One region of the Dactylosporangium sp. NPDC049742 genome, then DNA from elsewhere that is predicted to be linked to it. Evidence: riboswitches for the same ligand, from Rfam matches in the RefSeq annotation. Region 1 holds a riboswitch; the other holds the start of a gene.
What was found. A riboswitch is a leader RNA that binds a small molecule or an ion and turns the genes downstream of it on or off. The one in region 1 is predicted to bind cobalamin.

Region 1 (5,948 bases):
CTCGTCCCGGTGTCGCACTGGCCTGAGCAGGGCCTCTACACGGCCGCCTACCAGACGGTCGCCTCCGACGGGGAGGCCGTGAAGGGGCAGCTGCGGTTCACCTACAGCGGCCCGGTGACGCCGGCGCCGGCGGGCTGGACCGCGCCGACCGCCGGCCCGTCCGAGGCGCTGACCCGGGCGCTCAACAAGGAGGGCGCCCCACCGGCGACGGTCGGGCCGACCCAGGGCCCGCAGCAGGCACAGCCGCCGGTGTCGGCGCCGGCGCCGGTGAAGACGCCGTTCGTGCTCACCGACTGGCTGATCCCGGCGCTGCTCATCGTGGGCGTCGGCCTCATGATCGGGCTCGCCGCCCGGCGCGCGCCGGTGCAGCCGGAGAAGAAACGCCGCAAGGCCGCCCTCCGCTGAGGAGGACGGCCGCGACGGCACCGGTCAGCCGGTGGTGGTCCCGCAGGTCGCCTGGATCTGCGCGGTGAGCCGCTCGGCGAAGGCCGGGTCGGCGACGACCCGCTGCTGGTACTGCTCGACCTGCGCGTCGGCCAGCCCCGTGTACAGGGGTTTGCTGGCGTACGCGGCGGCCATCGCCGCCGGGTCCGTGTAGACCCGCGACTGGACCGAGCACAGGTGCGCCGCGGTCGTGTCCAGGAAGATCGTCTCCATCCGTTCGGGTGTCAACGACGCGCTGGCGGACGGTCCGGCCGCCGACGGTGCGGAGATCTTCGCCGGGGTCTTCGAGCCCTCGTCGCCGCAGCCCGCCAGGCCGGCGGTGACCGCGAGGGCGGCGATGGTGAGCAGCACACGCGAGCGGATCATGTCAGCGTCCTCCTCAGACGACGACCAGCGTGAGGTCGTTGGTGTCGGTGATGCCGCCGTACGTCTGCTTGACCGTCAGCTTGTAGGTGCCCACCGCCACGTTCGTGGCGTCGAACTTCACGGCGGCGAAGTCGTCGGTGCCGACGGCCAGCGCCGCGGCCTGGTTGGGCTGGGTGTACGCGCGCTCCTGCGGGTAGCTCACGACCAGGCCGGTCGGGCCGCCGGAGACGGTGATGCGCAGGTCGTCGACGCCGCCCTTGCGCGCCTGGAACACCAGCTGCGACCAGACCGGGGTCTTCTTCGGCACCGTCACCGTCGACGTCTTCTGGGTGACGGCGTCCCCGGTGACCGACACGACCGGCAGGGTCGCGACCTGCGATCCGGTGCGCTTCGTGCCGGTGCAGGTGGTCGCGCCGTCGGCCTTCTCGGTGTACGAGTAGTTCAGCGTCACCGGGTTCAGCGACACGAGCTTGTTCGTGGCGACGCTGATGTTGAACGCGATGTAGTCCACGCGCCCGGCCGCGAGCGAGTCACCCTTCGACAGTGACGAGTAGCTCTGCGTGTTCGACGGGTACGTGATGGTGAGACCCGGCCCCGATGCGGTGACCCGCACGTCGCAGACGTCGCCGGCGGCGCCCCACAGGGTGCCCACCCAGCCCGACTGCCCCGGCAGCATCGGCGCGAGCAGCGGCACCACCAGGCCCAGGTCCGGGGTCGCGGCGCTGGCCGGCGCCGCGGCGGGAAGGATGGCGGCCGCGCCGGCGGCGCAAGCTAGGGCGATCGAGGCTGAACGGCGCATCGGAGAGGTCCTTCTCTGTTGATGATGGCTGCCTGTGACGAATTCCAGATCGGCCGGGCCGGCGGCCGGTTGAGCTAGCCGGTGAGCGCTATCCAGGTGTCGTACTGGTGCACCGCGATTCCCTCGAACGCGGCGTAGCGCTGCGCGGCCCGGTCGACGTCGCTGAGCGTGGCCCGCATGGCGCTGTCCGTGCCGCCGTGGAACGTGCAGTACGCGCAGTCACCGAGCGCCTGCGTCTCCGCGCCCAGCCGGGCCGGTTTCGCCGCCTTCCCGGCCCGCCGCAGCAGGTCGTCGGCGACGCCGAGCATCGAGTTGCCGCCGGTCGCGGTGTTGCGGTAGCTCATCACCGTGACGCCGTCGACCCGGGCGAGCACGGCGTCGGCCAGGTTCTCCCCGCCGGCCTGGACCGTCGGCAGCCAGAAGGGCACGTCGAGCTCGACCGGCGGGCCGATCAGCGCCAGCTGGTCCAGCAGCCGCAGCAGCTGCGGTACGAGCGCCGCCTGCCGCTCCTCCCAGGCCGGCAGCAGGTAGGGCTCGACGTCGACGTGCAGCCCCCGGAACAGGCCGGACGCCGCGGCGGCCCGCGCCCAGGCGAGCGCGGTCGCGTGGTCGGTCGTCCAGGCCGGCTCGCCGCCGAGCGCGTCGAGGACGATCCCGGCGTCGTCGCACAGCGCACGCAACCGGGTCAGCTCCGTCACGTCGGCGCGCGGGTCGTAGTACGCGAAGATGGTCGTCACCGAGCGTGCCTTCGCCCAGTCGACGACGGCCTCCGGCTTCTCCCGCTCCCACAGCCACATGGCCCGGGTGCCCGGCGGCGCCACGCTCGTCTCCGGCGCCAGGGGTGGCAGGCGCGGCCGTACCGACGCGATGAGCAGACCCATGGTCAGCACGACGCACAGGACGGCGTGCACGACGCTCCTCCACATGTCATCTGTTCGGCCGGTCGTGCCCGGCCCGAAGGATTTGGGTCACGTTGACGTCACTGGGAGCCGTGGGACACGATGAACCCCGAGCGGTCATAGGGAGGAACCCAGTGCGAATCTGGGACGGTCCCGCCACTGTGACCGGGGAGCCACCCTCCAGCGCAAGGGCCACGGCCGCAAGCCGGAAGGTCGGGGGATGGCGGCGATCCGGGAGTCAGGAGACTCCAGCCGCTCGTGCTCCATGACCCAGCGGGCGCGGACCCGCTCGAGGAGGATGTGCCCGTGACGTCGCCGTATCCGTTCTCGGCCGTGGTCGGCCTGCCCGACCTGCGCCTGGCCCTGCTGCTCACCGCCGTGTCCCCGGCGATCGGCGGGGTGCTCGTCCGGGGTGAGAAGGGCACCGCCAAGTCGACCGTCGTGCGTGGCGTCGCCGCGCTGCTGCCGGAGGTCGACGTCGTCGCCGGCTGCCGCTTCGCCTGCGACCCCTTGGCCGCCGACCCTTCGTGCCCCGACGGCCCGCACACCGCCGGCACGCCCGCCGCCCGGCGCCGCTCCGCGCTGGTCGAGCTGCCCGTCGGCGCCACCGAGGACCGGGTCGTCGGCACCCTCGACCTGCAGCGGGCCCTCGGCGAGGGCGTGAAGGCCTACGAGCCCGGCCTGCTCGCCGCCGCACACCGGGGCGTTCTCTACGTCGACGAGGTCAACCTGCTGCCCGACCACCTCGTCGACCTGCTCCTCGACGCCGCCGCGATGGGCCGCGCCCACGTCGAGCGCGACGGGGTCTCCGTCAAGCACGCCGCCCGCTTCCTGCTCGTCGGCACCATGAACCCGGAGGAGGGCGAGCCGCGGCCGCAGCTCGTCGACCGGTTCGGCCTGGTCGTCGGCGTGGCCGCGCCCGCCACGGTCGAGCCGCGGGCCGAGGTGGTGCGGCGGCGGCTGCAGTACGAGAACGACCCCGCCGGGTTCGCCGCCCGCTACGTCGAGCAGGACGCGGCCCTGGCGGGCAGGATCGCCGCCGCCAGGCAGATCCTGCCCCGGGTCACGCTGCCGGACGCGCAGCTGGACCGGATCGCGCGGATCTGCATCGCGTACCGGGTCGACGGCCTGCGCGCCGACATCGTCGTGGCCCGCACGGCGGTCGCCGTCGCCGCCTGGCACGGCCGGACCGTCGTGACGAAGGACGACCTGCGGGACGCGGCCCGGCTCGCGCTGCCGCACCGGCGCCGCCGCGACCCCCTGGACCCGCCGGGCGCGGACCAGGAGCGCCTGGAGGAGATCCTCGACCAGGAGCTCGGCGGCCCGGACGACGCTTCCGACGACGGCGGCTCCGACACCGACGGCCCTGACGGCGGCCCTGACAGCGGCGGCCCCGATGGTGGCGGCCCGGACGGCGGCGGACCTGACGACGGCGGCGCTGACGGCAGTGGCCCGCCCCCGCCGAGCGCTTCTACCGACTCATCCGACATTTCCGGTTCGCCGGGTCCGGCCGGCGAGCCGGGTGGCCGCCCGACCCCCGAACAAACGTCGGTCGATACGTCGGGCGTCGACGGGGATGCCGGCCCCGCCACGGGCCCGGCCGGGGACCTCGCGTTCGCGCAGGCCCCGTACAAGACGCGGCTCTTGAAGATCGGTGGGAGGGCCAACCGGCAGCAGGGCTCCCACGCCGGCCGGCGCTCACCCGCGCACGGCCGGCACGGCCGCGTCGTGCGGTCCCGGCAGCCCAGCGGCAAGCTCGTCAGCCTGCACCTGCCCGACACCGTGCGCGCCGCCGCGCTGCGCGGGTCCCGCCGCGTCCACGCCCGCGACCTGCGCGAGGCGGTCAAGGTGGGCCGGGAGGCCAACCTTGTGCTGTTCGTCGTCGACGCGTCCGGGTCGATGGCGGCCCGGCAGCGGATGACCGTCGTGAAGACGGCCGTGCTGTCGCTGCTGCGCGACGCGTACCAGCGCCGGGACAAGGTCGGCATGATCACCTTCCGCGGCGCGGAGGCCACCACGGTCCTCGAGCCGACCGCCAGCCACGAGGTCGGCGTGCTGCGCCTCGCCGAGCTGCGCACCGGCGGCCGGACCCCCCTCGCGGCGGGACTGCGCCAGGCCGCCCGCACGCTGCACGGCGAGAAGCGCCGCGACGCCCGCCGCCGCCCGCTGCTCGTCGTCGTCACCGACGGCCGCGCGACCAGCGGCCCCGACCCGATGACCGTCGCGCCCGCGCTCGCCGGCATCCCCGCGGTCGTCGTCGACTGCGAGTCCGGCCCCGTGCGGCTCGGCCTCGCCGGCCGCCTCGCCCGGGCCCTGTCCGCCGACTGCCTGCCGCTGTCGGCACTGTCCACCGCCACGATCCGCACGGGGAGCTGAACATGCCGCAGGGCAAGGTCGAGAGCGTGCCGGACGACGGGCTCACCACCCGCCAGCGCCGCCGGCAGCACATCCTGGCCGTCCACACCGGACAGGGCAAGGGCAAGTCGACGGCCGCGTTCGGGATGGCGCTGCGCGCCTGGAGCGCCGGCTGGCCGATCGCCGTCTACCAGTTCGTGAAGAGCCCCAAGTGGCGCGTCGGCGAGGAGACCGCCCTCAAGGCCCTCGGTGAGACCGGCAAGGGCGGCCCCGTCGTGTGGCAGAAGATGGGCGAGGGCTGGTCCTGGATCCAGCGCCCCGGCACCGAACGCGACCACGCCGCCGAGGCCGCCGAAGGCTGGGAGCAGATCAAGCGCGACCTGGCCGCGGAGGCGCACCGGTTCTACGTGCTCGACGAGTTCACGTACCCGATGAAGTGGGGCTGGGTCGACGTCGCCGACGTCGTCGACACCCTGCGGGACCGGCCCGGCAACCAGCACGTCGTCATCACCGGCCGGGACGCGCACCCCGACCTCGTCGCGATCGCCGACCTCGTCACCGACATGACGAAGGTCAAGCACCCCATGGACGCGGGGCGTAAAGGCCAGCAGGGCATCGAGTGGTAGCCCGCATCGTCGTCGCGGCGCCGGCCTCCGGCCACGGCAAGACGACCGTGGCGACCGGGCTCCTCGCCGCGTTCGCGGCCCGTGGCCTGCGCGTGGCGCCGTTCAAGGTCGGCCCGGACTACATCGACCCCGGCTACCACGCGCTCGCCGCCGGCCGCCCCGGCCGCAACCTCGACCCGGTCCTCGTCGGCGAGGAGCGGATCGGCCCGCTGTTCGCGCACGGCTCCGCCGGCGCCGACGTCGCGGTCGTCGAGGGGGTCATGGGCCTGTTCGACGGGCGCACCGGCGCGGGCGAGCTCGGCTCCACCGCGCACGTCGCGAAGCTGCTCGACGCGCCCGTCGTCCTCGTGGTCGACGCGACCGCACAGGCCCGGTCGATCGCCGCCGTCGTGCACGGCTTCCGGTCGTTCGGGTCCGGCGTGCGCATCGCCGGGGTGGTGCTCAACCGGGTCGGCTCCG
Region 2 (5,948 bases), on a different contig from region 1:
TCGGGATCGCCTTCGGGTCGACGGAGTAGAAGTTGCGCCCGGTCGGCAGGACGTTGATCAGCCCGCGCAGCGGCGACCCGCTCGGCCCCGCCGGGACATACCCTCCGTCCAGCGCATGCAGGACCATCGTCAGTTCGTCGCCGGTACGGGACAGCCGCGGCACGATCTCCCGTGCGGCGAACTCCAGCACCCGTACCACATCCGGCAAATCCGAAATGTCGGAGATGTCGGTGGTGGGCCAGCCCCGTGACTCCATCTCCGCCACCAGGGCGCGGGCCTGCGACTCGGCCTCGTCGACCGACACGCGCGCGGTCGAGCCCTCGGTCAGGCCGAGGGCCTCGCGCAGGCCGGGCAGCGCGACCGCGCCGCCCCACAGCTGCCGGGCCCGCAGCATGGCGAGGACCAGGTCGACCCGCGCCTCGCCGGTCGGCGCGACGCCGAGGACGTGCAGCCCGTCGCGGATCTGGACGTCCTTGATCTCGCAGAGCCAGCCGTCGATGTGCAGGATCAGCTCGTCGAACCCGTCGTCACCGGGCCGGTCGGCCAGGCCCAGGTCGTGGTCGAGCCGCGCCGCCTGCAGCAGCGTCCAGATCTGCCCGCGGATCGCCGGCAGCTTCGCGGGGTCGAGGGCCGCGATCGTCGAGTGCTCGTCCAGGAGCTGCTCGAGGCGGGCGATGTCACCGTACGACTCGGCGCGCGCCATCGGCGGGATCAGGTGGTCGACCAGGGTGGCATGCGCCCGCCGCTTCGCCTGGGTGCCCTCACCTGGGTCGTTGACCAGGAACGGGTAGATCAGCGGCAGGTTGCCGAGGGCCGCGTCGGCGCCGCACGAGGCGGACATCCCGACCGTCTTGCCCGGCAGCCACTCGAGGTTGCCGTGCTTGCCGACGTGCACGACCGCGTGCGCGCCGAACTCGTCGGCGAGCCACCGGTACGCGGCCAGGTAATGGTGGCTCGGCGGCAGGTCGGGGTCGTGGTAGATCGCGACGGGGTTCTCCCCGAAGCCGCGCGGCGGCTGCACCATCACCACGACGTTGCCCTCGCGCAGCGCGGCGAGGACGATCTCGCCGCCGGGGTCGCGGGACGTGTCGACGAACAGCTCGCCGGGCGCCGGCCCCCAGTGCCGCTCCATCCCCTCCCGCAGGTCGGCCGGGAGCGTGTCGAACCAGCTCCGGTACCGGGCGGCGGAGATCCGGATCGGGTTGCCGCGCAGCTGGTCCTCGGTGAGCCAGTTCACGTCCTGCCCGCCGGCGGCGATGAGCGTGTGCATCAGCGCGTCGCCGTCCTTCGGGAAGCCGTCGGCGCCGACGTACCCCTGCGCGTGCATCGCCTCGAGCAGCCGCACGACGCTCGCGGGCGTGTCCAGGCCGACCGCGTTGCCGATCCGCGCGTGCTTCGTCGGGTACGCGCTGAGCATCAGCACGATCTTGCGGTCCTCGGGCCGCAGGTGCCGCAGCCGGGCGTGCGCGACCGCGGTCCCGGCGACCCGGCCGGCCCGCTCCCGGTCGGCGACGTAGACGGTGAGCCCGTCGGCGTCGATCTCCTTGAACGAGAACGGCACCGTGATGATCCGCCCGTCGAACTCCGGGATCGCGACCTGCGTCGCGGTGTCCAGCGGCGACAGCCCATCATCGTTGGCGTCCCAGGTGTCGCGGGAGCTCGTGAGGCACAGCCCCTGCAGGATCGGCACGTCGAGCGCGGCCAGGGCGCCGACGTCCCACGCCCCGTCCTCGCCGCCGGCCTGCGCGTCGGCGGGCCGGGTGCCGCCCGCGGCGAGGACCGTGACGACCAGCGCGTCCGCCTGCCGCAGCGTGTCGAGCAGCTCCGCCGGGGCGGCCCGCAGCGACGAGGCGAACACCGGCAGCGGCCGGCCGCCCGCGTCCTCGACGGCCTCGCAGAGCGTCTCCACGAACGCGGTGTTTCCCGCCAGGTGGTGCGCCCGGTAGTAGATGATCCCGACGGTCGGGCCGTCAGCCGTGGACTCCCGGTCCAGCACGCCCCACGCGGGGGTCTGCACCGGCGGCGCGAACCCGTGGCCGGTCAGCAGGACCGTGTCGGAGAGGAAGTTGTGCAGCTCGGCGAGGTTGGCGGGGCCGCCCTCGGTGAAGTAGGCGTGGGCCTCCGCGGCGACGCCGGCGGGCACCGTCGAGTGGCGCATCAGCTCCGCGTCGGGCAGCGACTCACCGCCGAGCAGCACCACCGGCGCCGGCAGGCGCAGCAGCGTGTCGAACCCCTCCTGCCAGTCGCGGTAGCCGCCCAGGAACCGCACCACGACCAGGTCGGCGCCGTCGGCCAGGGCCGGCAGCTCCGCCACGGTGAGGCGGGACGGGTTGGCCAGCCGGAACGCCGCGCCGCTCGCACGGGCGCTGAGCAGGTCGGTGTCGGACGTCGACAGCAGCAGGATCACGCCGGGGTCCTCCCTCGGGGTCCGCGCCCCAAGTCGGTCGGGAAAGGTTCCGGCGGCGGAGAGTCTCCTGGCTCCCGGATCGGCGCTCGCCTCCGGCCTTCCCGGGCTCGCACCCGGTGGCCGTCGTCTCCGGCCTCCGGGGCGCTGGGCCCGGTGGCCGTCGTCGGAGGTCCACTCCCCGGTCACAGTGGCGGGACCGTGCCGGATTCACACCGGCTTCCTCCACACGTCGCCGTACAGCACCGCCAACTCTGCCGGTCACGGCTTCCTTGAGTCAAGCTCGCCCGACCCACCTTGGGGTCGGCTTCCTTGGGTCGGGCGGGGTGCTGCGCAGTAGTATCCGGCGCGTGCAGGCTGCCAGTGGACGCGACGCTCCGGACCGGTGCCCGGGTGCCGTGCAGGTCCACGCGGCGGCCGACGGTGGCCTGGCCCGCGTCCGGCTGCCCGGCGGGCGGCTGCCCGTCCCCGCCCTCGCGGTCCTCCGCACCGCCGCCGCGGACCTCGGCGACCCCGCCCTGGAGCTCACCTCGCGCGGAAACGTGCAGATCAGAGGGCTGCGGCCGGACGCGTCGCCGGAGCTGGCGGCCAGGCTCACCACCGCGGGGCTGCTGCCGTCGGACACCCACGAGCGGGTCCGCAACATCATCGCCAGCCCGCTCAGCGGCCGCGACGGCCTCGGCGAGCTGGACGTGCGGCCGGTGGTGGCCGCGTTCGACGCCGGGCTGTGCGCCGACCCCGCGCTGGCGGCGCTGCCCGGCCGGTTCCTGGTGACCGTCGACGACGGGCGCGGCGACGTGTCCCCGCTCGGCGGCGACGTCGGCCTGCACGGCGACCGCCTCCTCCTCGCCGGGCTGCCCACCGCGGGCCGGGCCGGGGAGAACCCCGCTGAGCTGCTGCTCCGGGCGTCCCGGGCGTTCCTGGACGAGCGCGCGGCGCAGGGCGGCACCGCGTGGCGGCTGGCCGAGCTGGCCGACGGCCCGGCCCGGGTCGCGGATCGCCTGGGGTTCGCCCTCGGTACAGCCGTCGACCAGTTCGCAGGCTCGCCCGGGCCGGCGGTCGGACGGACCCCGCAGGTCGGGGGACTGGTGGCGCTGACGGTGGTCGTACCACTCGGGCTGCTGACACCGGAGCAGTCGGCGGCGCTCGTCGCGGCGGCGCCGGGGGAGATCATCGTCACGCCGTGGCGGACCGTCGTCGTGCCCGACGTGCCGGTCGAAGAAGCTGGACGTCTCGAGTCACTGCTGACGACCGCCGGCCTCGGCACCGACCCCGCGACGCCGTGGGCCGGGGTCACGGCGTGCGCCGGCCGGCCCGGCTGCGCGAAGGCCCTCGCCGACGTGCGCGCCGACGCCCGCGCGGCCGTCCTCGGCGGTCTCGACCATGCGTTGCCGGTGCACTGGGTCGGCTGCGAACGGCGCTGCGGCGCACCGAAGGGAAGGCACGTGGAGATGCTCGCGACCGCCGACGGCTACCGGGTGCTGTCATGACGGCTCAGGAGTCCGTCGCAGACGGCGCCGTCCAGGGCGGCGCCTCCGGTGCCGTCGCGGGCGGCGCCTCCGGTTTCGTCACGGACGGTGGCTTTGGGTCCGTCATGGACGGTGGCTTCGACTACGTCAAGGACGGCGCGGAGATCTACCGGCGGTCGTTCGCGACGATCCGCGCCGAGGCCGACCTGTCCGCGCTGCCCGCCGACGTCGCCCAGGTCACCGTCCGCATGATCCACGCGTGCGGCATGGTCGACCTCGCCGGTGACGTCGGGTACAGCGCGGACGTCGTGCGCCTCGCCCGCGCCGCCCTGCGCGACGGCGCCCCGATCCTGTGCGACGCGGAGATGGTCGCCTCCGGCGTGACCCGCGCCAGGCTGCCCCGCGACAACGAGGTCCTGTGCACGCTGCGCGACCCGCGGGTCCCGGCGCTCGCCCACGAGCTGGGCACCACCCGCAGCGCCGCCGCCCTCGACCTGTGGGGCCCGCGGCTCGACGGCGCGGTCGTCGCCATCGGCAACGCGCCGACGGCGCTGTTCCGGCTCCTGGAGATGATCGCGGCCGGCGCGCCCCGGCCCGCGGCCGTGCTGGGCATCCCCGTCGGGTTCATCGGCGCGGCCGAGTCGAAGGTCGCGCTCGCGGCGTCGGACCTGCCGCACCTGGTCGTGCACGGCCGCCGGGGCGGCAGCGCGATGACGGCCGCCGCCGTCAACGCCATCGCGGACGAGAAGGAATGACCACAGTGGACACCGGTCGGTTGTACGGCGTAGGACTCGGCCCCGGCGACCCGGAGCTCGTGACGGTGAAGGCGGCCCGGCTCATCGCCGCGGCACCCGTCGTCGCGTTCCACAGCGCCCGCCACGGGCGCAGCATCGCCCGGTCGATCGCCGCGCCGTACCTGCGCGACGGCCAGATCGAAGAGGCGCTCGTCTACCCGGTCACCACCGAGGAGGTCCGCGACTACCGGGCCCTCATCGAGGAGCACTACGACGCGTGGGCGGCCCGGCTCGCCGCGCACCTCGACGCCGGCCGTGACGTGGTCGTGCTCTGCGAGGGCGACCCGTTCTTCTACGGCTCGTACATGCACATGCACAAGCGGCTGTCGCACGCCTATGCGACGGAGGTCGTGCCGGGCGTCACCTCGGTCTCGGGCGCGTCCGCGGTGCTCGGCCGCCCCCTCGTCGAGCGCGACGAGGTGCTCACCGTGCTGCCCGGCACGCTGCCCGTCGAGGACCTGGCCGCGCGGCTCGCCAGTACCGACTCCGCCGCCGTCATGAAGCTCGGCCGCACGTTCGGGGCCGTCCGGGACGCCCTGGAGCGCGCCGGCCGCCTCGACGACGCCTGGTACGTCGAGCGCGCCACCACCGCCAACGAGCGCGTCGCCCCTCTGTCCACTGTGGACCCGGCCGAGGTGCCGTACTTCTCCCTCGCCCTGCTGCCGAGCCGCATGCACGAGGAGACGGCGTCGGCGCTGCGGTCCACGCCGCCCGCGGTCGCCGCCGGCGAGGTCGTCGTCGTCGGGCTCGGCCCGGCCGGCCGGGACTGGCTCACCCCCGAGGCCCTGGCCGCGGTCGAGGCCGCCTCCGACCTCGTCGGATACGCCCCGTACCTGGCCCGGATCCCGGCCAACCCCCGCCAGCGCCGGCACGCCTCCGACAACAAGGTCGAGTCGGAGCGCGCCGAGTTCGCCCTGTCCCTCGCGAAGGACGGCCACCGCGTCGCCGTCGTGTCGTCCGGCGATCCGGGCGTGTTCGCGATGGCGGCCGCGGTACTGGAGATCGCCGCCGAGCCCCGCTGGAAGGACGTCCCGGTGCGCGTCCTGCCCGGCCTGACCGCCGCCCAGGCGGTGGCGAGCCGCGCGGGCGCCCCCCTCGGCCACGACTTCTGCGTGCTGTCACTGTCCGACCGCCTGAAGCCGTGGGACGTCATCGCCGCCCGCCTCGAGGCCGCGGCCGGCGCCGACCTCGTCATCGCCATCTACAACCCGGGCTCGAAGAGCCGCACCTGGCAGGTCGAGGCCGCCCGCGACCTGCTGCTGCGCCACCGCTCCCCGGAAA

Region 2: it holds a riboswitch for cobalamin, as region 1 does, so the genes downstream of both, cobN (cobaltochelatase subunit CobN) here and AB0J72_RS14140 (VWA domain-containing protein) in region 1, are expected to answer to the same signal.

What each region holds. Positions count from the first base shown of each region.
Region 1 is NZ_JBFANF010000009.1:23,555-29,502, reverse strand. Features, by position in the region: gene AB0J72_RS14160 (copper resistance protein CopC) at 1-405, shown strand, start outside; gene AB0J72_RS14155 (hypothetical protein) at 430-810, opposite strand; gene AB0J72_RS14150 (hypothetical protein) at 824-1,609, opposite strand; gene AB0J72_RS14145 (hypothetical protein) at 1,684-2,520, opposite strand; cobalamin riboswitch at 2,583-2,776, shown strand; gene AB0J72_RS14140 (VWA domain-containing protein) at 2,815-4,884, shown strand; gene cobO (cob(I)yrinic acid a,c-diamide adenosyltransferase) at 4,887-5,489, shown strand; gene AB0J72_RS14130 (cobyrinate a,c-diamide synthase) at 5,483-5,948, shown strand, end outside.
Region 2 is NZ_JBFANF010000101.1:1,377-7,324, forward strand. Features, by position in the region: gene cobN (cobaltochelatase subunit CobN) at 1-2,407, opposite strand, end outside; cobalamin riboswitch at 2,447-2,669, opposite strand; gene AB0J72_RS55415 (precorrin-3B synthase) at 2,755-3,894, shown strand; gene AB0J72_RS55420 (precorrin-8X methylmutase) at 3,999-4,628, shown strand; gene AB0J72_RS55425 (precorrin-2 C(20)-methyltransferase) at 4,625-5,948, shown strand, end outside.